DNA from 3 places in the Chromobacterium vaccinii genome. Region 2 is predicted to be linked to each of the others. Evidence: predicted binding sites of a transcription regulator. Region 2 holds the regulator's gene; each other region holds the start of a gene.
The links. The regulator FliA, encoded in region 2, starts transcription of late flagellar genes. The targets are predictions, from matches to a motif close to GCTAAAGNTNNNNNNNNNNCNGCCGATAAT.

Region 1 (7,291 bases), 1.7 Mb from region 2:
GTCAGCCCTTGCCGGATCATCTCGATCGCCTGATTGTACGGACTCAATCCCGGATCGCTGTGATTGCGGTTCTCCGCTCTCGACTGCAGGCGGGAAACATCGCGCTGCAAAGCGCTGATCTGCTGCTGCAATTGATCCAGATACAGAGAAGTGACGCTGTCGCGCTTGCTTTCCAGTCTCTGCAGCCGGCTGTACAAATAGGCGACCACCGCCGCCAACGCGAGCCACAATAAGACCATCAGGTAAGGAAAGAAGGCGCCGGACATGGAGATTGCCCCTAGGGTGAGATCCACACTGACTTAAGTGTATGGCGAAATGCGGCGCAACCCAAGCCAAAACCCGGCGCTTGAATGCTGCCCGCGCTCATCCCTTGTACTGGCGGCGAAGCTTGGAACTCTGGCTGAGCGTGCGCAGCTCGCTCTTGACCTGGCCAGCCCAGTTGGCCAGCTGGCGCTGGGTTTCTTCACGCACGATGAGAACCCTGCGCAAGGTCTCGCGCTGCTCTTCGCTCAGACTGCTACGCGCTTCCTCCGACTCCAGCTGCTTCAGCAATTGCTGCACGCCGGACTCGCTCCGCCCGTGCAGCTCCGTGAACCGCGGATGATCGCGCTTGGACACCGCCTCCAGCATCTGCCTGCTCAAAGGCTCCAGCTCGTCGATCAAAGCCGGCAGGCCGCGCTTTGCCCTGGGTCCCGCCATCGCCGTCACTCCCCGCTCTGGCCGGCCGCCTGCTGTTGCGCCGCGCCGCTCCGGTCCACTTGCTGCCAAGCCGGAAGAATGGTTTCCAGCAAGCCTTTCACCTCCGCCAGAATTTCTTTGTCATTCTTAAGGCTGGCCTTGGCCAGCCTGAGTTTCATATACAGGTACAGATCATTCAGATTGGATGCGGCATCGGAAGCCTGATCCAATTCCAACGCGACGCGCAGGCCCTCCAGAATATCAACCGTCTTGCTGATCATCCGGGCCTTTTCCTCAAAACGACCGCCATCAATCGCCACGGCCGCCGAAGCCAGGGCCTTGATCGCACCCTCGTACAGCATCACAACGATTCCGACCGGACTCGCCCCATACACGGCAGTCTTCAAGGCGTCGTTGGCGTACGCCTGATTGAACTGCTTAAGCATCCGAGAATTCAGCATGGGTCACCTTCAAATATTGCGGGCGGACGATCCGCAAAGACGTCCGCCCATTTTCAACTTATCTGCTGGAAATCATATTGAACAGGCTGTTGGAGCCCGACTGCATTTGCGTCAAAGTCTTGTTCAAATTCGTGTACTGCTGCAGCAACTGCGATTGCTTGGTATCCAGGCGCGCCTGCAAAGAACTCTGCAACTGGGTTTCTGTGCTGACCTTCGACCTGATGGTCGATTTGCTGGTTTCAATCACGCCGCTCGGTCCGAGCATGCTGTTGATTTCGTTATTGAAACGTTGGGCGAAACCGGTATTCGCACTGTTGCCGAACAGATTGGTCACCGCCTGCTTGTCTTTCTGCAGCGCATCGTTGAAGGCCGTCTGATCCAATTTCAGCGTGCCATCCTTCTGCAAGGAAATGCCGACCTGAGCCAAGAAAGCGTAGGATTTTACCGGGTCCACACCCGCCACCGGCGTACTCAATACCTGCTGCAGCCGGCTCTGTATATCCAGCACCGACGCGCTACCTTTCAACACGCCGCCGCGGGCGGCCTTCACGTCGCCAACCACCTGATTGTAAGCGTCGACGAAAGACTGCAGGTTCTTGCCCACCCCCGCGCTGTCCGGCGACATCGAAACCGTGAACTCGCCGGCCTTGTACAAATCGATGTCGACCCCAGGCACTGCGCTGGACACCTTGTTGCTGCCCGCCGTGATCGCGACGCCATTCACCGTCAGCTTGGCATTGCCCGCATTGCGGGATTCAGTCCCTGCGGCAGCGCTCTGCGACAACCCCGCCAGCGTGGAGCCCGTCGTGGAGTTCGAGTCGCTGCTGCCGGTGCCTGAGACGATCTTGAACTCGTTGTCGGTGCCGGATGACGCGGAATTCAACACCAGCTTGTATTCGCCATTGTTCTGGACGACCGTGGCGTTGACACCGATGCCGGCCGCATTGATCTTGTCGTTGATCGTCTGCAGAGAAACCGCGTCGCCCGGATTGTCGCGCAATTTGACGGTCTGGGTCTTGCCGTTGATCTGAAACGAAATCGTGTCCGGCGCGCCGCTGACAGCCGCTTTGGGATCTTTGATCGAGGCGCCGCCCGACTGGTCGAACACCAGTTGCCGGCTGCTGGCCAGATTGTCGACCTTGATCTGATAGGTGCCGGGGCTGCCGCCGCTGGTCGCGGTCACGGCACCCATCGAAGCATCGCTGACCGACGCCTTGAATACCTGCAGGAAACGACCGGAAGACAAGCTGGACAAAGCCGTCTGCAATGCAGACAGGGAGGAGCTTAGCTTGCCTACCGTACTGAGCTGGGTATTGTATTGGTCGGCCCGCTTCTGACTCGCGTTCAGAGGCTGCCGCTCGATCATCATCAACTGGCTGACGATGCCCTGTACATCCAATGCGCCCACGGAACTGGTAATGGCTGTCATGTTATCCCCATGTTATCGCCGCATCGGGACAAATAGATCAGGCTTTGTCCTTCAGCAATAGGCCCTTGAAGTCGCCGATCGCCTTGGCGATGCGCAACGCCTCTTCGGACGGAATCTGACGAATGACCTTGTTGTTCTCCTTGTCGACCACCTTCACCACCGTGGATCCGGTGTCTTTGTCGACGGAAAACTGCAAGGAACTGCTGTAAAGCGCCGCCGTGTTGTTGAGCTGGCTGACGGAATCCTGCAACTGCTTGCTCAACGATTGCTGCTTCTGCTGCGAGTCCGCAGTGGACTGCTGCTGCTGGCTCTGCCCAGCCGCGGCAACAGCTTGCGTCGTATCGGCCAGAACGGGCTGGCTCTGGTCATTGGATGATGCCTGGTTCAACTCTACCAACTGCTGACGGGGTACCGGAGCGGCCGTCGTCGGCGCGGCTGGCGATAATATGGAAGGGATTTGCATGATTACGCTCCTCATGGCCACAGCTCCGGTTGCCCAACCGGAGCTGTGACTGGCTTTACCATCAGTGTACTACTGTTATTGCAGCAGCGTCAGAGCTGCCTGGGGCAGAGTATTCGCTTGTTTCAGGATAGACGCGCCAGCCTGTTGCAGAATCTGGTTCTTAGTCAGGTTAGCCGTTTCCGAAGCAAAGTCCACATCCACGATCCGGCTATTGGCCGCAGTCAGGTTTTGCACGTAGTTCTGCAGGTTGGCCACCACCGCGTCAAACCGGTTTTGCACCGAACCCCAGGTGGAACGCACCGTCGAAATTTCCGCGATGTCCGAATCCAGCGACGACAGAATGGCCGAGGCGCCCGACTGCGTGGTGATGTTGATCGTGCCGGTGGCCGTCAGCGCCGAGCTGTAGCTGCACAGCACGCCCGCGGAGGTCATATCCTGCGACGAAATCGAAACCTGGTTGCTGCTGGCACCGGACGAGCCCACTTGGAAAGTCAGCACCGCGCTACCGGACAACAGCTGGGTGCCGTTGAACTGGGTGGTTTGCACGATACGCGAGATTTCCTGGGTCAGCTGGTCCACTTCGTTTTGCAGCTGCGAACGGTTGGTGTTGCTCACCGAGGCGTTGGAGGACTGCACCGCGATTTCGCGGATACGCTGCAGGTTGTTGGCGATCTGGCCCAGCGCGCCTTCAGCGGTCTGACCTACGGAAATACCGTCGTTGGCGTTGCTGATCGCTTGGTTGTTGCCGCGGATGGCCGAGGTCAGCGTCTGCGAAATCGCCAGACCGGCGGCGTCGTCCTTGGCGCTGTTGACGCGCAGGCCGGAAGACAGACGTTGCAGCGACTTGGTCAGCGACATCTGCGAGTTGTTCAAATTCAGCTGCGCCTGCAGCGAGGATACATTGGTGTTGACGGTAATAGCCATGGTGACTCTCCTGGTGCTTTGTGTGGGCAAAACAGCTTGCTTACACAACTTATCGACCGAGGAGGTCTGAACTTTATGGCCAGCATGTGAATTTTCACATCAACACCATCAACTCCTTCATCCTCATCGCCAGGCTTCCAGTCCACCCATCCACCGCAGCCTGACGAACAGGCTGCGGCCAGGCACCTTCAAACGCGCTTACTGCAGCAGCGTCAGGGCGGCCTGAGGCAGGGAGTTGGCCTGCTTCAGAATCGAGCTGCCCGCCTGTTGCAGAATCTGGTTCTTGGTCAGGTTGGCCGTTTCCGAGGCGAAGTCCACATCCATGATTCGGCTATTGGCCGCAGTCAGGTTTTGCACGTAGTTCTGCAGGTTGGCCACGACCGCGTCAAACCGGTTCTGCACCGAACCCCAGGTGGAACGCACCGTTGAAATTTCCGCGATGTCCGAATCCAGCGACGACAGAATGGCTGAGGCGCCCGACTGAGTGGTGATGTTGATCGTGCCGGTGGCCGTCAGCGCCGAGCTGTAGCTGCACAGCACGCCAGCGGAGGTCATATCCTGCGACGAAACCGATACCTGGTTGCTGCTGGCGCCGGACGAACCCACCTGGAAAGTCAACACCGCGCTGCCGGACAACAGCTGAGTGCCGTTGAACTGGGTGGTCTGCACGATACGCGAGATTTCCTGGGTCAGCTGGTCCACTTCGTTTTGCAGCTGCGAACGGTTGGTGTTGCTCACCGAGGCGTTGGAGGACTGCACCGCGATTTCGCGGATACGCTGCAGGTTGTTGGCGATCTGGCCCAGCGCGCCTTCAGCGGTCTGACCTACGGAAATACCGTCGTTGGCATTGCTGATCGCCTGGTTGTTGCCGCGAATGGCCGAAGTCAGCGTCTGCGAAATCGCCAGACCGGCGGCGTCGTCCTTGGCGCTGTTGACGCGCAGGCCGGAAGACAAGCGGGCCAGCGATTTGGACAACGACGCCTGAGAGCCGTTCAGGTTCAGCTGGGCCTGCAGCGATGAAATATTGGTATTGACGGTAATTGCCATTTTCGTTCCCCTTATCAGCCCAGCGGGCTACCAAAATAATTGCCTGTTGCCAACTTGATCGGCCCCGGCGGGGAAACGTTGATGAAAATGGCAAAATTACCAAAAATGCAGACTATCTCCTTTGGAAAGAAAAACCCCGGGTGCATACCCGGGGCTTAACGTCATCCGGTGACTCGGCTAGCGCTCAACCATGCAGCACGCGGAACCATTCCTCGTAATGGTCCTCCAGCCAGTAGTCTTTATCGAACCAGGCCTTCAGCGCATCGCCCTCCTTCGCCAGCGCGTCCAGATCATGCACCCGCGCGCGGATGGCCTCGATCCAGACGTCTGCCCGATTGGGCAGGCGGCATACCGGCGCGTCATTGGTCTGATACGGATAAATGTCGGTGCACACCACCGGCCAACCCAGCACGCCGTACTCCAGCAGCCGGAGATTGCTCTTCGCCTCGTTGAAAGGGTTGAGCTCCAGTGGCGCCACCGCCAGATCCAGGTTCAGGCTGGCCACTTTCGCGGCATAATCGGCGAAGGGCACCGCATGGTGCATCTCGGCCACATAGGGACGGAACTGCGGCAGGCACATGCCCATGAACACCCAGTCCACTTCCTTGTAAGTGGCGAGGATCACCTCGTGGATCAGCTCCAGATCGCCGCGGTGCTGGCCAGCGCCCACCCAACCGACTCTGGGCTTCTTGCCGGCGCGGCGCTCGGACTTCAGGTCGCCCCACACGCTTCTGCGCAGCCGGTTCGGCGCGATGACCACCTCGCCCACCATGTTCTGGATGAAATCGGCCAGAGGCTGGGTGGAGACCACCGCAGCGTCGCACAACTTCAACACCCGGCGAAGGCGTTGCTTCGCGTCGGGGTAGTGGCGGGACCAGTGGTCGTACAGGCTGCTTTTCTCCGGCACGCCGCCCACTAGGTCGTCCAGGCCGAACACGATGCGCAGATCCGGAATGTACTTGCGGTAGGCATCCATCGTCTCATAGAGATAATCGCTGATGCCGGTATGCAGCAACACCGTATTCGGCGCCTGGCGGGCCAGTTCCACCACGGTGGGAATGCCGGCGGACGGCTGGTGGATCTCGCCGTCCAGTTTGCCTTTTTCCTGCAGCACCGACAGCGGCTGGCTCAAACGGTATTCGCCGCTGCCACCCGGCACCGGCACGCCCAGCACCCGCTTGCGGCCCGGCAGCTTCGCGTCCCAGGCGACGATGCGGTCAGATTCGATCAAGCCGCGTTTGTTGCGCAGCGACAGGTGGCGGTTGAAGCCGGGATCGTTCGCCAGCACCGGCAGCCAGCGCGCCAGCATCACCTCCATCTCCTCTCGCTCGCGCACCGCCGCCTTCAATGCGGGGCGCGGATCGGTGGTGACGCGGCCTATGCTCTTGGCGTGGTGGTGGTACAGCACCACGAACGGGTTGTAGACGTTGCGAAGGCCGGCCGCCTGGACCTTCAGGCAGAAATCGACATCGTTGAAGCAGACCTGCAGCTTCTCCTCGTCCATTCCGCCCACGAGCTCGTAGATCTGTTTCTCCACCAGCAGGCAGGCTGCGGTGACGGCGGAATAGTTCTGCATGGTCAGGCTGCGGTTCAGGTAGCCCGGGAACAGGTAATCCATGTCTTCGAAGATGTGGTCGGCCACCGAATACATCCCGCCGGGCATGCCCAGCACGATGCCGGCATGCTGCACGCGGCCGATCTCCGGATACAACAGGCGCGCGCCCACCGCGCCGACGCCCGGCTGCTGCGCGGTCGCCAGCAAGCGCTCCAACCAATGCGGAAACACCACTTCGGTGTCATTGTTCAGCAGCAGCAGGTATTCGCCGCGCGCCTCGCGCGCGCCGAGATTGCACTGGGCGGAGAAGTTGAACGGCGCATCATAGGCCAGGATGCGGATCCGGCCCGGATGGCTGGCCTGGATTCGCTCGTAGAACTCGAAGGTTTCCTGGTCTTCCGAGCCGTTGTCGACGATCAGCACTTCGAAATTCTGGTACGCCGTGGTGCCGAACAAGCCGGCCAGGCAGGGCTCCAGGCATTCCAGCTTGTCCTTGCTCGGAATGATCACCGACACCAGCGGCGAGGCCAGCAACTGGTACTGGTAATAGAAGGTGCCCGGCACCAGCCCCTCATCCACCGACGCCGGCAGACCGCAACGATTGATATGGCTCTCAAGCGCCACCCGTCGGGAGGCGTTGCCCAGGCGGTCGCTCTTGGGGTCCACCCAGGGCAGGGATACCAGCACGTCGTCGACATGGCCGATCGCGCCGCGGTCCCAGCGCTCGTACACGC
Region 2 (7,291 bases):
TCTCGTCCTTTCCCTCGGTGCTGCTGATCACCACCATGCTGCGGCTGTCGCTGAACGTCGCCTCCAGCCGGGTGGTGCTGCTGGAGGGCCATACCGGCCCGGACGCCGCCGGCAAGGTGATCGAATCGTTCTCCCACTTCCTGGTGGGCGGCAACGTCGCCATCGGCATCGTGGTGTTCATAATCATCACCATCATCAACTTCGTGGTGATCACCAAGGGCGCCGGCCGGATCGCCGAAGTGTCGGCCCGCTTCACCCTGGACGCGATGCCGGGCAAGCAGATGGCGATCGACGCCGACCTCAACGCCGGCCTGATCGGCGAGGACGATGCCCGCAAGCGCCGCTCCACCATCGCCGAGGAAGCCAACTTCTTCGGCGCGATGGACGGCGCGTCCAAATACGTGCGCGGCGACGCGATGGCCGGCATCATGATCATCCTGATCAACGTGATCGGCGGCCTGATCGTCGGCGTGGTCCAGCACGACCTACCGGTGGGCCAGGCGGCGGAAACCTACACCCTGCTGAGCATTGGCGACGGCCTGGTCGCGCAGATTCCGGCGCTGATCATCTCCACCGCGGCCGGTATCGTGGTGACGCGCGTCGGCACCGACCAGGACATGTCGGAGCAGTTCCTGGGCCAGCTGTTCACCAAGCCGCAGGTGCTGTACATCACCGCGTCGGTGATCGGCATGATAGGCCTGATCCCCAACATGCCCCATTTCTCCTTCCTGCTGATCGCCGGCGGCCTGTTGGCGCTGGCCAGGACGATGGAGCAGCGCGGCAAGCAAAAGCTGGCCCGGGAACTGCAGGCGGCCGCGCAGCCGGCGGCGGCGCCGGAGCAGCAGGCGGCCGAAGTGGGCTGGCACGACGTCCAGCACGTCGACCAGCTGGGCATGGAGGTCGGCTACCGGCTGATCCCGCTGGTGGACCGCACCCAGGACGGCGAGCTGCTGCGCCGCATCCGCGGCATCCGCAAAAAGATCGCCCAAGACCTGGGCTTTCTGGTGCCGCCGGTCCACATCCGCGACAATCTGGAAATCAAGCCCAACGCCTATCGCATCTTGCTGAAGGGCGTGGAGCTGGGCAAGGGCGAGGCCTTCATCGGCCAGTTCCTGGCCATCAATCCGGGCATGGTCAGCAAGGAGATCGCCGGCGCGGCCACCACCGACCCGGCCTTCGGCCTGCCGGCGGTGTGGATAGACGCCGGCAAACGCGAGGAAGCGCAGAGCCTGGGCTATACCGTGGTGGACGCCAGCACCGTGGTGGCCACCCACATCTCCAACCTGCTGCAGACCCACTCCGCCGAGCTGCTGGGACGCGAAGAGGTCCAGGCGCTGATCGACCACCAGGCCAAGGAATCGCCGAAACTGATCGAGGATCTGGTGCCCAAGGTGGTGCCGGTGAGCATACTGCAGAAGGTGCTGCAGCAACTGCTGTCGGAGGGCATACACATCCGCGACTTCCGCACCATCGTCGAAACTCTGGCCGACCACGTGCCTCAAAACCAGGACGTCGACGAGCTGACCAGCGCCGTGCGCACCGCGCTGTCGCGGGTGATCGTCCAGCAACTGTTCCCGGGCGAGGCCGAGCTGCCGCTGATGACGCTGGAGCCGCAGCTGGAAAACGTGCTGATGCAGGCGGTGCAATCGAAAGCCGGCGGCGGACTGGAGCCGGGTTTGGCGGAGAATCTGCTGTCAAGCGCGGCCCAACAGACCGAACAAGTGGAAATCCAGGGGTATAATCCGGTGCTGCTGACGGCGCCGGGCCTGCGGCCGCTGCTAGCGCGTTTCCTGCGCCGGGCATTGCCGCAATTGCGTGTGATTTCGCATAATGAGATTCCGGACAATAAATCCATTCGTATAATTGCGGTAATCGGCGGCAGCAAGGGCTAAGGGCTAAACAATAATGGTGGTGAAAAAGTTCTTCGGGAAAACCACTCGAGACGCACTCAGGCAAGTTCGCGAAGAACTGGGCGCGGATGCCCTTATTTTGTCCAATCGCCCGACGATGGGCGGCGGCGTGGAAATCATGGCGGTGGCCGACGCGGACGTCGCCAACCTGGCCAGCACGCTGTCCACCTCCAGCAGCAAGCATCCGCCGCGCAACGCGCCGCCCGCGGTCAACCGGCCGCAGCAACCCGCGCCGATCCCGCCCGCCAACGGCAGCGCGATGAACCGCGCCATCGCCCGCACCTACGCGATGCCGGTGGAGCCGCTGGAAAGCCCCGCCCCGCCGCGGCTGGAAACGGCGCCGCCGCGGATGGAGCCGACCTTTACCCCGCCGCAGCCCGCCGCCCAGCCCATGATGCAGCCGGCGGCGCAATCTCCCCCGCGCGCCGCGCAGCGGCCGCAGCCGGCGCCTGCCGCGCCGCAGGTCAACGGCGAGGAGCAGGAACAAATGGCCCAGGAACTCAGGCAGATCGGCGACGAGATCAAACTGCTCAGAAGCCTGCTGCAAAGCCAGCTGGCCAGCTTCGCCTGGTCGGACATGGAGGGCAAGGCGCCCAACCGGCTGGAGCTGTTCAAGCACCTGCTGGCCATGGGTTTTTCCGCCCAGCTGATCCGCCAGCTGATCGAGAAGATGCCGGCTCAGTACCAAGCCGAGGTCGCGGTGAAATGGGCGCGCTCGGCGCTGGCGCACAATCTGAAATGCGCGGACGCCGACCGCGAGGTGATGGACCGCGGCGGCATCTTCGCGCTGGTCGGCCCCACCGGCGTCGGCAAGACCACCACCGTGGCCAAGCTGGCCGCCCGCGCGACGATGCGCTTCGGCGCCCAGCACGTGGCGCTGATCACCACCGACAGCTACCGGATCGGCGCGCAAGACCAGTTGCGCATCTACGGCAAGATCCTGGGCGTGCCGGTGTTCTCCATCCAGAACGAGGGCGATCTGCAGCTGACGCTGGCCGACCTGTCCAACCGCCACATCGTGTTCATCGACACCGTGGGCATGGGCCAGCGCGACGCGCGCGTGCTGGCGCAGATCGACATGCTGCGCACCGCCGGCCGGCCGATCGAGCGGCTGCTGCTGCTGGCCGCCAACACCGACGGCCATACGCTGGAGGATGTGGTGAAACGCTACCGCGGCGACGGCCTGTCCGGCTGCATCCTGTCGAAGATAGACGAGGCGGTGGCCCAGGGCCCCAGCCTGGACGTGATCATCCGCAACCGGCTCAAGCTTTACTACGTCACCAACGGCCAGCGGGTGCCGGAAGACCTGCATTCGGCCAACGCCGCCTTCCTGGTCGACCGCGCGATGCGCGCGCAGCAGATCGCCTCCCCGTTCGCGCTGCAGGCCGATGAAATGTCCATCATGCAGGCGGCTCAGGCCGGATGGCTATGAACGCCATGCAGGACCAGGCCGCCAGCCTTCGTCTGCTCGCCGCCCAGCGGCAGCGCGCGCCCAGCTTCGCCTTCATCGGCTCCGAACACTCAGGCACCAGCACCGTGGTGACCGAGCTCGCGCTGGGCCTCGCCTACGCCGGCCTGCGCCCCATCATGGTGGACTGCTGCCTGGGCCAGGTGCAGACCCGCCGCCTGGGCGTGCCCTCCACCGCCACGCTGGAAAGCCAGGTGGTCAGCGTGGGCGGTCTGGACGAAATGATGGTAGTGTCGCGGCAAGGCGTTCAGTTGATCAATCTCTATGCGCAGCCCGAGCAACGCGCGTTATTCTCCACCCAGCTGTGGCTGCGGCTGGGCAGCGAATTCGGCGCGCAGGAGCGCGACGCTTCGGCGCTGCTGATCGACGCGCCCGACCCGGTTCGCGACCCGATCCCGGCCTGCGTGGCCGACAACCTGGTCTTGGTGCTGACGCCGGCAGCCGATTCGCTGACCGCCGCCTACGCTAATATCAAGCGCCTGGCCAGCCGTTACGGCCGCCAGCGCTTCAACGTACTGGTCAACCGCGCGCGGCATCTGGAAGAGGCGCACGAGCTGTTCACCCGGCTGTCGGCTGTCACCAGCGAATTCCTGACCGTTTCGCTGCGCTGGGTGGGCTTCGTGCCGCAGGACAACGCGGTGCGCCGCAGCCAGACGCTGCGCCGGCCGCTGATGGAGGCGTTCCCGGACAGCGAGGCGGCGATGGCCTTCTCGCAGCTGTCGGCGGTGCTGCCGCAGTGGGACGCGCCGGAAACCAGCCGCGACAGTACCGGATACATGGACTTGCTGATTGCCGCCTCGCGCGATTGGGCCGAGGCAGATGGAGCCAAACCCTTATGACCTTTCCGTCCTTCCGCCGATCGGGCTATGCCGCAGCAGCCCCCAGCGTCGAGATCGACGTGGAGGCCTATACCCCGCTGGTGCGCAAGCTGGCCAGCATCATGATCGCCCGGCTGCCGGCGTCGGTGGAGCTGGGCGATCTGATTCAGGTCGGCATGATCGGCCTGATCGAGGCCGCCCGCCAGTTCGATCCCGCCCAGGGCGTGCAGTTCGAAACCTTCGCCAGCCAACGCATCCGCGGCTCGATGCTGGACGAACTCCGGCGCGAGGACTGGCTGCCGCGCCAGGCGCGCCGCAACTCCCGCCAGATAGAGGAAGCGATCTCCAAGCTGGAGCAACGGCTGGGCCGCACGCCGCTGGAATCGGAAATCGCCGTTGAGATGGGCCTGGAACTGGAGCAATACCAGGACATGCTCGGCGATTGCAAAGGCACCACCCTGCTGCATTTCGAGGACTTCGGCGGCGGCGACGACGAAAGCAGCCACAATCCGGTGACCAATGTCGCCGACGAAGACTCGCCCGACCCGCTGGCCACCTTCTCCGACGACAGCTTCCGCCAACAGCTGATCAGCGCGATCAAATTCCTACCCGAGCGCGACCAGCTGGTGATGGCGCTTTACTACGAACAAGAGCTGAACCTGAAGGAAATCGGCGCGGTGCTGGGCGTCACCGAATCCCGCGTCTGCCAATTGCACAGCCAAGCCATCGCCCGTCTGCGCGCAAAATTGAAAGACTGGCTGTAAGCGAAGACCCCAAGCCGGGTCTCAGACCAGATCGATAACGGAACCTTTTTGTGGACAAGATCAGTCTTATCGCCATTGTAATGGGCTTGACCGCCATCATCGCCGGCCAAGCCATCGAAGGGGGCAGCATCGGCTCGCTGATGCAGCTGACCGCCTTCATGATCGTCATCGGCGGCACCACCAGCGCGGTGATGCTGCAAAGCACGCCCAAACAGTTCATGGCCGGCCTGCGCATGCTGCGCTGGATATTCCGCCCGCCCAACTTCGACCACGAAAAAATGATCCGCGAGGTCATCAACTGGAGCCAGACCTCGCGCAAGGGCGGCCTCTTGGCGCTGGAGGGCCTGATCGCCACCCAACGCGATCCGTTCACCAAGAAGGCGATGCAGATGCTGGTGGACGGCACCGAGCCGGACACGCTGCGCGCGGTGATGGAAGTGGAAATCAGCATGTTCGAGCACGCCCGCAAGCAGGCGGCCCGCATCTGGGAGTCGGCTGGCGGCTACGCGCCGACCATGGGCATTCTGGGCGCGGTGCTGGGCCTGATCCACGTGATGGAAAATCTGTCCGACCCGGCCAAGCTGGGCGGCGGCATCGCGGTGGCCTTCGTCGCCACCGTGTATGGCGTCGGCTCGGCCAACCTGTTTTTCCTGCCCATGGCCAACAAGCTCAAACACCTGGTGGCATCCGAGGTGGCCATGAAGGAGCTAGTGGTCGAGGGCGTAGTGGCGATCGCCAACGGCGAGAACCCGCGCATCATCGAAAGCCGGCTGCGCGGCTATCTGGCGATGCACGAGTAAGGCCGCCGCCCAGCACACAAAAATTCACATGGATTTACAATTTGCCGTTATCATGTCGCGCCTTATCGCAACCACTGATGACGACTATGCGTATTCTGATCGCTGCCGCGCTGGTTGCAGGCCTGAGCGCCTGCGCCAGCACTCCCATGGCCTCCAAGGAAGCGGACGCCGCCGCCAAAGAATTCAAGATTCCCGCCGCCGATGCCGCCCGCGTCTACATCTATCGCAACGAGAACTTCGGCGCTGCGGTGAAGCTGCCGGTCGCCATCGACAACGCGATGGCCGGCGATACCGTGGCCCATAGCTACATCATGAAGGACCTGCCGGCCGGCAAACATACGATCACCGGCAAGGGCGAGAACGATTCCAGCATCACCCTGGACGCAGTCGCCGGCAAAATCTATTACATCTGGCAAGAAGTGAAGATGGGCCTGTTCGCTCCCCGCAACCAGCTGCAGGAAGTCGACGAGAAAACCGGCCAGGATGGCGTGAAGGAATCCTCGCTGATCGCCCCGCTCTAAAGCCCCCCGGAATCGAAAAAGGCAAGCGACGCTTGCCTTTTTTCATGTCCGGAGCCATGCCGGCTTACTGCGGCGACACGCCCCTCTCCGGTTTGCGCAGCTCGCTCTCCAGCAGCTTGTAGTAATCGATGTCGAAAGCCGGCTCGCCCTCCAGCGCGCCGCCATTGCGGCGGCTGCCCAGATAGCACCAGCGGTCGAACAGGTGCTCCACCACATCGCCGCACACCTCGTCGCGCTCCGCCACCGCCACCGCGCCCTCGAACGGCCACGGTTTGACCTTGAGCCGCTGCAGCGCCGCCAGCAACCTGGCGTTGTGGCTGTCGGCGCCCTCGTCGCCGACGCAGGCGCCGCGGCAGCGGCGGATCCGGTAGGCGGCGCAAGGCGCGCCCTTGCGGCTGGTCACCTGCTCCACCCCCAGCACCGACTGGCATAGCCCCTGAGCCAGCGCGATCTGCGCCAGCGCCTTGCGCGCCTCGCGCGCGTGGCGGAACAAGCCGTAGAGATCGGCGGTGCGGGTGAAGTCGATGTCGCGGGCGGATACCGGGACCGGCCGCGAAAAAGCGTCGTCGCCGGCTTGCAGCTGCAGCGTGCACACCTCGCCCATCATCCTGGCCCGCGGGTTATGGAGCGGCTGCAAGCGGCCAAGCCACTGCAACTCCAGCAAACGGGCGCCGAACTCGCTCAAACTTTCGCGCCACTCCACCCTCGCCACCGGCTCGTCTATCCGCACCTCATGGCTCTTGTGCCCGGGCTTGCGTTCGGCGAAGTGGCCCAACGCCTTGCGGTACAGATTGGTCGCGCGGCCGATGTACAACGCGCGGCCATCCTCGCCGAACATCGCGTAGACGCCGGCCGAATCCGGCATATCCTCCACCTGCTGCTGCAGCTCCGCCGGCAGGCTGGACAGTTCGGCCGGTTGCGACAATAGTTGCGCGGCCTCATGCGCCACCTTGTCCTCGCCCAGCTCCGCGCCGGCGATCTGAATGAAGCGGTAGACCGCCTCAGCGTCG
Region 3 (7,291 bases), 1.0 Mb from region 2:
TTGGCAGGCGCTTGTCCGCTCGCGGCCTTATTTCCTGGCGCGATCCGCCTTACGATGCTGTCCATATCCACACCGCCGGGAGAGGCGAAATGAAAAAGACCGCATTGCTGGTGATCGATGTTCAGGAATCCTTCCGCCACCGTCCGTTCTGGACCGAGCAAGACCTGCCGGCCTATCGGAAAGCGCAGCAGGCGCTGATCGCCGGCGCCCAGGCGCGCGGCGTGCCGGTGATCAACATCCTGCACGAAGCGGGCGCGGATGGCCCGTTTTCCGCCGTTTCAGGCCTGGTGCGGCCGCTGGACTGGATGACGCACCAGCCTGCGGCTACCTTCGTCAAGCACGTGCACAACGCGCTGACCGATTCCGGCCTGCAGAGCTGGCTGATCAAGCATGGCATCCAGAAGCTGGTCATTTCCGGCATTCGCACCGAACAGTGCTGCGAAACCACTACCCGGGTGGCGTCCGACCTGGGTTACGAGGTGGATTTCGTCACCGAGGCGACGCTGACCTTCCCGATGACCCATGCCGGCAGCGGCGTCGTTTATAGCGCCGCCGACATCCGCGCCCGCACCGAGCTGGTGCTGGCCGGGCGCTTCGCCGCCATCGTCACGGTGGAGGAGGCTTTGAGGCGGATGGCGGACTGATGATTGGTCGGCCCGCGCGGGCGGCGAACTTTGCATGAAAGCCGCCGGCGCTTGCCGCTTGACGCTGGCATGTCATAAGGTGTCGTCATTGGATTTGTCTGAATAAGGAGAAAGCATGCCGCAACATGTAGCGGACATTCCGCCCGACGGCCTGCCGGCCTATCGGTTGCTGACGGGGCCGGACGACTCCGCCTTCTGCAAGCGGGTCAGCGAAGCGCTGGCGCTGGGCTACCGGCTGCACGGCTCGCCGGCGGCAGCTTTCAACGGCGAGCGGGTGATCGTCGCGCAGGCGGTGCTGTGGCCGGGGAGCGACCATGCCGCTGGCTGACGTGGCGCAGGCGCTGGCCATCGTGCTGGTCTGGGGCGTGAATTTCGTGGTGATCAAATGGGGCGTGGCCGGCGTGCCGCCGTTGCTGCTGGGCGCGCTGCGCTTCACGCTGGTGGCGCTGCCGGCGGTATTCATCGTCAAGCGGCCGGCGCTGCCGTGGCGTTACCTGGCGCTGTACGGGCTGACGGTGGGGGTGGGGCAGTTCGGCTGTCTGTTCACCGCGATCAAGCTTGGCATGCCGGCCGGCCTCGCCTCGGTGGTGCTGCAGTCGCAAGCTTTCTTCACCTTGTTGCTGGCCCGGGTCTTCCTGGGCGAGCGCTGGCAGGCCAGCCAATTGGCGGGGCTGGCGCTGGCCTTGGGCGGCCTGGCGCTGATAGGCATGGGCAAGGGCGGCAATATGACGGCGCTTGGCTTCGGCCTGACCATCGCCGCGGCCACCAGTTGGGCGGCATCCAACATCGTGGTGCGCGCGATCGGCCGCGACGGCTTCAAAGTGGAGCCGCTGGGGCTGGTGATCTGGTCCAGCCTGGCGCCGCCTATTCCTTTCTTGCTGCTGTCGTGGCAGCTGGAAGGCGGCGAACGCATCGCGGCGGCGCTGCGCGGCTTCGACGGACAGTCGCTGTTCGCCGTCGCCTACCTGGCCTTTGTCGCCACCATGTTCGGCTATGGCTTGTGGAGCCGCCTGCTGGCGCGGCATGCGGCGGCCAAGGTGGCGCCGTTCTCCCTGCTGGTGCCGGTGGTGGGGCTGCTGGCTTCGCACTGGCTGCTGGGCGAGAGCCTGACCGCCCCGCAACTGGCCGGCAGCGGGCTGCTGATGGCCGGATTGCTGGCGACGGTGTTCGGCGGCAGGCTGCTGGCCTTGGCCGCTTCCTGGAGAACCAGCCGTGCGTGACGTTTATTTCGTGCTGTCGCCCAACGTCTTGCTGCTGGATCTGGCCGGGCCGGCCGACGCCCTCCGCCTGGCGGGGCTGCGGGGCGCGGATTTTCGTCTGCATTACGTCGGCGCGTCGGAAGCGGTGGATACTTCGCTGGGCCTGCCGCTGGGCGGCCTGGCGCCGTTGCCGGACCAGCTGCCGGAGGGAGCGGTGGTGGTGGCGCCGGGCTCGACGCCGTCCATCGAGGCCTATGCCCGGCCGGAAGCGAGGCGCATCGTCGCCTGGCTGGCCGAGCGCCGGCGCCAGCCGGGCGTCCGCTGGGCCGGCGTCTGCTCCGGCAGCCTGCTGCTGGCGGAGGCCGGGGTGTTCGACGGCCGCGCCTGCACCAGCCACCATACGCTGCTGGAGCGGCTGCGCGCGCTGGCGCCGGCGGCCCGGGTGCAGGAGAACCGAGTGTTCGTCGCCGATGGCCCGTGCTACAGCAGCGCCGGCATCACCGCCGGCATCGATCTGGCGCTGCATCTGATCGCCGATTTGGCCGACCCCGCGATCGCCCGCGCGGTGGCGCGCGAGATGGTGGTGTATTTCCGCCGCTCGCCGCAGGACCCGGAGCTGTCGCCATGGCTGGCCTGGCGCAACCATCTGCACCCGGCGCTGCACCGGGCCCAGGACTTGATCTGCGCCGACCCGGTGCGGGACTGGCCGCTGGACGAGCTGGCCGCCAAGGTCCACGTCAGCGCGCGCCACCTGTCCCGGCTGTTTCGCGATCAGGCCGGCGTTTCAGCGCACGATTACCACCGAGCATTGCGGCTGGCGCTGGCCCAGCAGTGGCGCTCGGCCGGCCTGGGCAAGGAGAAGGCGGCGCTGTCGGCCGGTTTTTCCTCGGCCAGACAGATGAGCCGGGCCGCCGCCGCGCATGACTGAGAGGCCGCGCATGCCGTCCGCTTCTCAAGTTTCATCAGTTATTGCCGATGTTTCAGGTTGACGAGCTCCGGGAATGGTTCATACCATTCCATCAACACCTATCGGTAATTGCCATGAATACAGTCCGTCGTACGTCTCGCCTCGCCTTGTTCGCCCTGGTGGCCGGTTTGACCGCCTGCGCCACGCCCGCCCCGCAGACATCCGCGATGTCCGCGCCGATGCCGATGAAGGAGAGCGGCTCGGTGCCGTCGGGCGTCGGCTATGTAGGCTCCGGCGACGAGACGGCCAGCGGCGAGGAGGTGAGGGTGGTGGTCAAGGAGGTCAATCCCTTCCAGCCCATCGTCGTCCGCGTGACCGGCTCCGGCGCCGCGCCCTACACCAACAGCCTGACGCCGTCTCAGCGCAAGCTGCTGGCGATGCGCGCCGCCCGGCTGGACGCCTTCCGAGCGATCGCGGAACAGGTGCAGGGCATGAAGCTGGTCGGCAACAGCTCGGTGTCCAATATGATCGCCAACAGCGACAGCTTCCGCACCTATGTGGACGCCTACCTGCGCGGCGTCACCATCGTTTCCACCGTGATGAAGCCGGACGGCACCAGCGAGGCGGTGGCCGAGATCACGCTGGACCAGGAGTTCTACAAGCAATTCCGCCACTCCATGGAAAAGACCGGCAGCGTGATGCAGGCGTCCAAGGAAACCGGCGCCGCCGGCGCCCTCTGTCCGGAAGCCAACTGCGGCGCCACCAAGATCGTGCCGGCCCCGGCGGCCGCGCCGGCGCCCGCCGTCATGACCGTTTCGCCAGCCCGCTACAGCAACAATTTCTACGTGACCCAGTAATGACGCGAATCGCTATCCGCGCCGCCGCTCTTGCGGCGGCATTTGTTTTGTCGGGCCCGTCGCAAGCGGAAATCCTGACCGCCGAGGGCGTGGCGCCGCTGGACAACGGGCCGGTCGCCGCGCGGGAGATGGCGATGCAGGACGCGTTGAAGCTGCTCTCCATCCGGCAGGGCGCGCGCATCGAGTCGACGCAGCTGGTCGATGCCGGCCGGCAGGGCGAATCCAGCACGCTGAGGGCCTTGTCCCCGGTGCAGGGCGCGGTGCGGGTCGTCAACGAATACGCGCAGGGCAAGCTTTACCACGTCAAGGTCGAGGTGGACACCGGCCAGGCCAAGGCCGCGCAGGCTCCCGCGGCGGAGCGGCGCGGAGACCCGTCCTGCCAAATGCCGGTGGGCCGGTCGCTGAAGCGCAAGCTGGTGACCACGTATTTCGACGTCGCGCATCCTGCCGACGCGTCCGATATGCCTGACCTGGCCACAGCGCTGCCGACTGAGTTGGCGCGCAGGCTGGCGCACAACAGCATGCTGGTGGTGAAGGACGCCAATACCGTTTCGGTGCTGGCCGACAGCCGCGTTTCCGAACCGGATGCCGGCTGGCAGGCCGCCAGCCAGCTGGGGCAGCGGGAAAACGTGCAGTTCGTGGTGGCGGGCCGGGTGCTGTCCACATCGGTGATGGACAAGGGCATGCGCAGGTCTCTGTTCGAATCCAACAATACCAGCCAGCAAGGGGCGTTCTACAACGGCCCCTTCGCCGGCATGTTCGGCGGCGGCGTCAAGTATGTGCCCACGCAGCGGCAGTTCGATCTGGAATTCTGGATATACGACGGGCTGACCGGTTCGCTGATAGCCAAGGATAGGGTCAGCGGCATGGTGAGCTCGAAAGGGCCGGTGATTCCGACCATGCCGCAGCCCTTCGCCTCTGTCGCGTTCTGGCAGAGCGACTACGGCAAGCAGGTGGATAGGTGGCTGGATAATGTGTCGGACCGCATCGAAAGCGTGATTTCCTGCATCCCGTTCTCCGCCCGCGTGGTAAGGCTGGAAGGCAAGCGCGTTTACATCAACGCCGGCCTGCTGGACGGCATGGCGGTGGGCGACAAGCTGCTGCTGTACAAGCGCTCGAGCGGGCAGCCGCTGCGCGACCTGATTTCGGGCCGGGAGCTGGGCATGCCGGAGAGCCTGAACGGCGACGTGACGCTGACCCAGGTGCAGCCCAATTTCTCGATAGGCGTGGCGCAGGGCGGCGCCCGCGTGGCGGAGGGGGATTACGTCCGCTTCGGAACGGCGCGCTGATGGCGGGTTTTTCTGCTCAAAGTTCCACTGTTTGCAATTTATTTTTGTATTGATAAGTATTATCAACTGGTGTTACGGTGCTCCCCGCACTTCGCTTTTCGTCTCAATCGAACAGGGGAAACACCTTGAAACAGCAACTGATGTTGGCCGCCGCGCTGGCGGCCGTGGCCGGCCCCGCGCTGGCCGAGGATGTGGTGGTCTACAGCGCGCGCGGCGAGCAACTGCTCAAGCCCATCGTCGAAGCCTACAAGAAGGAGACCGGCGTCAACGTCAAGCTGGTGTCAGACAAGGAAGGCCCGCTGATGGAGCGTCTGCGCGCCGAGGGCCGCAACAGCCCGGCCGACCTGCTGCTGACGGTGGATGCCGGCAATCTGTGGCAGGCCGAGCGCATGGGGCTGCTGAAGGCGGTCAATTCGCCGGTGCTGGACGCCAACATTCCGGCCCACCTGCGCGATCCGGCCAAGCAGTGGTACGGCCTGTCCATCCGCGCTCGCACCATTTTCTACAACACCCAGAAGGTGAAGCCGTCCCAGCTGTCCAGCTATGCCGATCTGGCCGATCCCAAGTGGAAAGGCAAGCTCTGCCTGCGCACCTCCAAGAAGGTGTACAACCAGTCGCTGGTGGGCATGATGCTGGCCGAGATGGGGCCGGCCAAGACCGAGCAGGTGGTCAAGGGCTGGGTGGGCAATCTGGCCGCCGCGCCGTTCCCCGACGACACCAAGATGCTGGAGGCCATCGCCGCCGGCCAGTGCGAGGTGGGCATCGCCAACACCTACTACTATGGCCGGATGATGGAAAAGTCGCCGAAGCTGCCGGTCGGCATCTTCTGGGCCGACCAGGCCGGCAAGGGCGCCCATGTCAATATTTCCGGCGCCGGCGTCACCCGCCATGCCCGGAACGAGAAGGGCGCGGTGAAATTCCTGGAGTGGCTGAGCTCGGAGAAGGCGCAGAACATGTTCGCCGACGTCAATCTGGAATTCCCGGTCAATCCCAAGGTGAAGCCCGACGCCCGTGTGGCGGCCTGGGGCGATTTCAAGCACAACTACATTAACGTCTCCAATGCCGGTGCCCGGCAGGCCGAGGCGGTCAAGCTGATGGACCGCGCCGGCTACAAGTAAGCCGCCGCGATTCGTGTTGAACCGGGCCCGCCGTCCTGACGATGCGGGCCCGCCGCCGTTGGATCGCATCGCATGCCGTTTACCGTTTCGCGCTGGCGCGCGTCGGCCGCAGCCGCCAGCCTGCTTACCCTGATTCCGCTGGCGGTGATCGCCCTGGGCCTGTTGGAGCCGGACGCCGAAGTGTGGCGCCATCTGGCGGAGCACGCGTTGCCGGAGCTGCTGCGCAACACCGCCGTCCTGCTGCTGGGCGTCGGCGCCGGTGTGCTGCTGCTGGGCGTGCCGCTGGCCTGGCTGACCGCGGTGCATGACTTTCCCGGGAGGCGGTTTTTCTCCTGGGCGTTGATGCTGCCGCTGGCGATGCCGGCCTATGTGATGGCGTTTTCCCAATTGGGACTGTTCGATTTCACCGGTCCGTTCCAGACCTGGTTGCGCGAGGCCTTCGGCAGCTCCGCCTGGGTGCCCGACATTCGTTCGACGCCCGGCGTGGTGCTGGTGCTGTCGCTGGCTTTCTATCCCTATGTCTACCTGCTGGCGCGCAACGCGTTCGCCGGCATGGGCCGGCGCGCGCTGGAGGTCGGGCAGTCGATGGGTTTGTCGCCGCTGGCCGGTTTCTTCAAGGTGGCGCTGCCGATGGCCCGGCCCTGGATCGCAGGCGGGCTCGGCCTGGCGCTGATGGAGACGCTGGCCGATTTCGGCACCGTCGCCATCTTCAATTTCGACGCCTTCACCTCGGCCATCTACAAGGCCTGGTTCAGCCTGTTCTCCTTGCCCGCCGCCAAGCAGCTGGCGTCCTTGTTGGCGCTGCTGGTGTTCGTCCTGCTATGGCTGGAGCAGCGCGCCCGCGGCCAGCGCGGCTATGTCCAGGCGGGCAGGGCGGCGCCGCTGCCGCGCACCCGCCTGGCCGGCGCGCGCGGCTGGCTGGCCAGCGTCTTCTGCGCGCTGGTTTTGTCGCTGGCTTTCGCCTTGCCCTTCGGCCAGATACTGGTTTGGGCGGCAGGCCATCTGGCTAGCGATCTGGACGCCGACCTGCTCGACAGCTTGAAGAGTTCGCTGTCGCTGGCGGCGTTGGCGGCGCTGCTGGTGCCGGCCATCGCCTTGTGCCTGGTTTTCGCCGGCCGGCGCGATCCGGGCAGCCGGCCCTGGATCCGGCTGGCCACGCTGGGTTACGCGGTGCCGGGCACGGTGCTGGCGGTGGGGGTGTTCGCGCCGGTTGCGGCGTTGGACAATCTGCTGCTCGAGCATTTCGGCCGCTGGCTGCCGGAAGGCGCGTCCGCCGT

Region 1: a site for FliA is predicted at 4,004-4,033, ahead of BKX93_RS10145 (flagellin N-terminal helical domain-containing protein). Genes of this name have one in related genera too.
Region 3: a site for FliA is predicted at 2,794-2,823, ahead of BKX93_RS22695 (LPP20 family lipoprotein). Genes of this name have one in related genera too.

What each region holds. Positions count from the first base shown of each region.
Region 1 is NZ_CP017707.1:2,173,297-2,180,587, forward strand. Features, by position in the region: gene BKX93_RS10120 (DUF2802 domain-containing protein) at 1-266, opposite strand, end outside; gene BKX93_RS10125 (flagellar protein FliT) at 364-699, opposite strand; gene fliS (flagellar export chaperone FliS) at 705-1,124, opposite strand; gene fliD (flagellar filament capping protein FliD) at 1,198-2,568, opposite strand; gene BKX93_RS10140 (flagellar protein FlaG) at 2,606-3,031, opposite strand; gene BKX93_RS10145 (flagellin N-terminal helical domain-containing protein) at 3,107-3,955, opposite strand; gene BKX93_RS10150 (flagellin N-terminal helical domain-containing protein) at 4,154-5,002, opposite strand; gene BKX93_RS10155 (glycosyltransferase) at 5,187-7,291, opposite strand, start outside.
Region 2 is NZ_CP017707.1:3,905,908-3,913,198, reverse strand. Features, by position in the region: gene flhA (flagellar biosynthesis protein FlhA) at 1-1,892, shown strand, start outside; gene flhF (flagellar biosynthesis GTPase FlhF) at 1,906-3,342, shown strand; gene BKX93_RS18215 (MinD/ParA family ATP-binding protein) at 3,339-4,217, shown strand; gene BKX93_RS18210 (RNA polymerase sigma factor FliA) at 4,214-4,960, shown strand; gene BKX93_RS18205 (flagellar motor protein) at 5,011-5,760, shown strand; gene BKX93_RS18200 (DUF2846 domain-containing protein) at 5,838-6,281, shown strand; gene BKX93_RS18195 (exonuclease domain-containing protein) at 6,346-7,291, opposite strand, start outside.
Region 3 is NZ_CP017707.1:4,907,848-4,915,138, forward strand. Features, by position in the region: gene BKX93_RS22675 (isochorismatase family protein) at 90-644, shown strand; gene BKX93_RS22680 (DUF1737 domain-containing protein) at 760-972, shown strand; gene BKX93_RS22685 (EamA family transporter) at 959-1,864, shown strand; gene BKX93_RS22690 (GlxA family transcriptional regulator) at 1,857-2,771, shown strand; gene BKX93_RS22695 (LPP20 family lipoprotein) at 2,885-3,607, shown strand; gene BKX93_RS22700 (flagellar assembly protein T N-terminal domain-containing protein) at 3,607-4,896, shown strand; gene BKX93_RS22705 (extracellular solute-binding protein) at 5,022-6,014, shown strand; gene BKX93_RS22710 (ABC transporter permease) at 6,087-7,291, shown strand, end outside.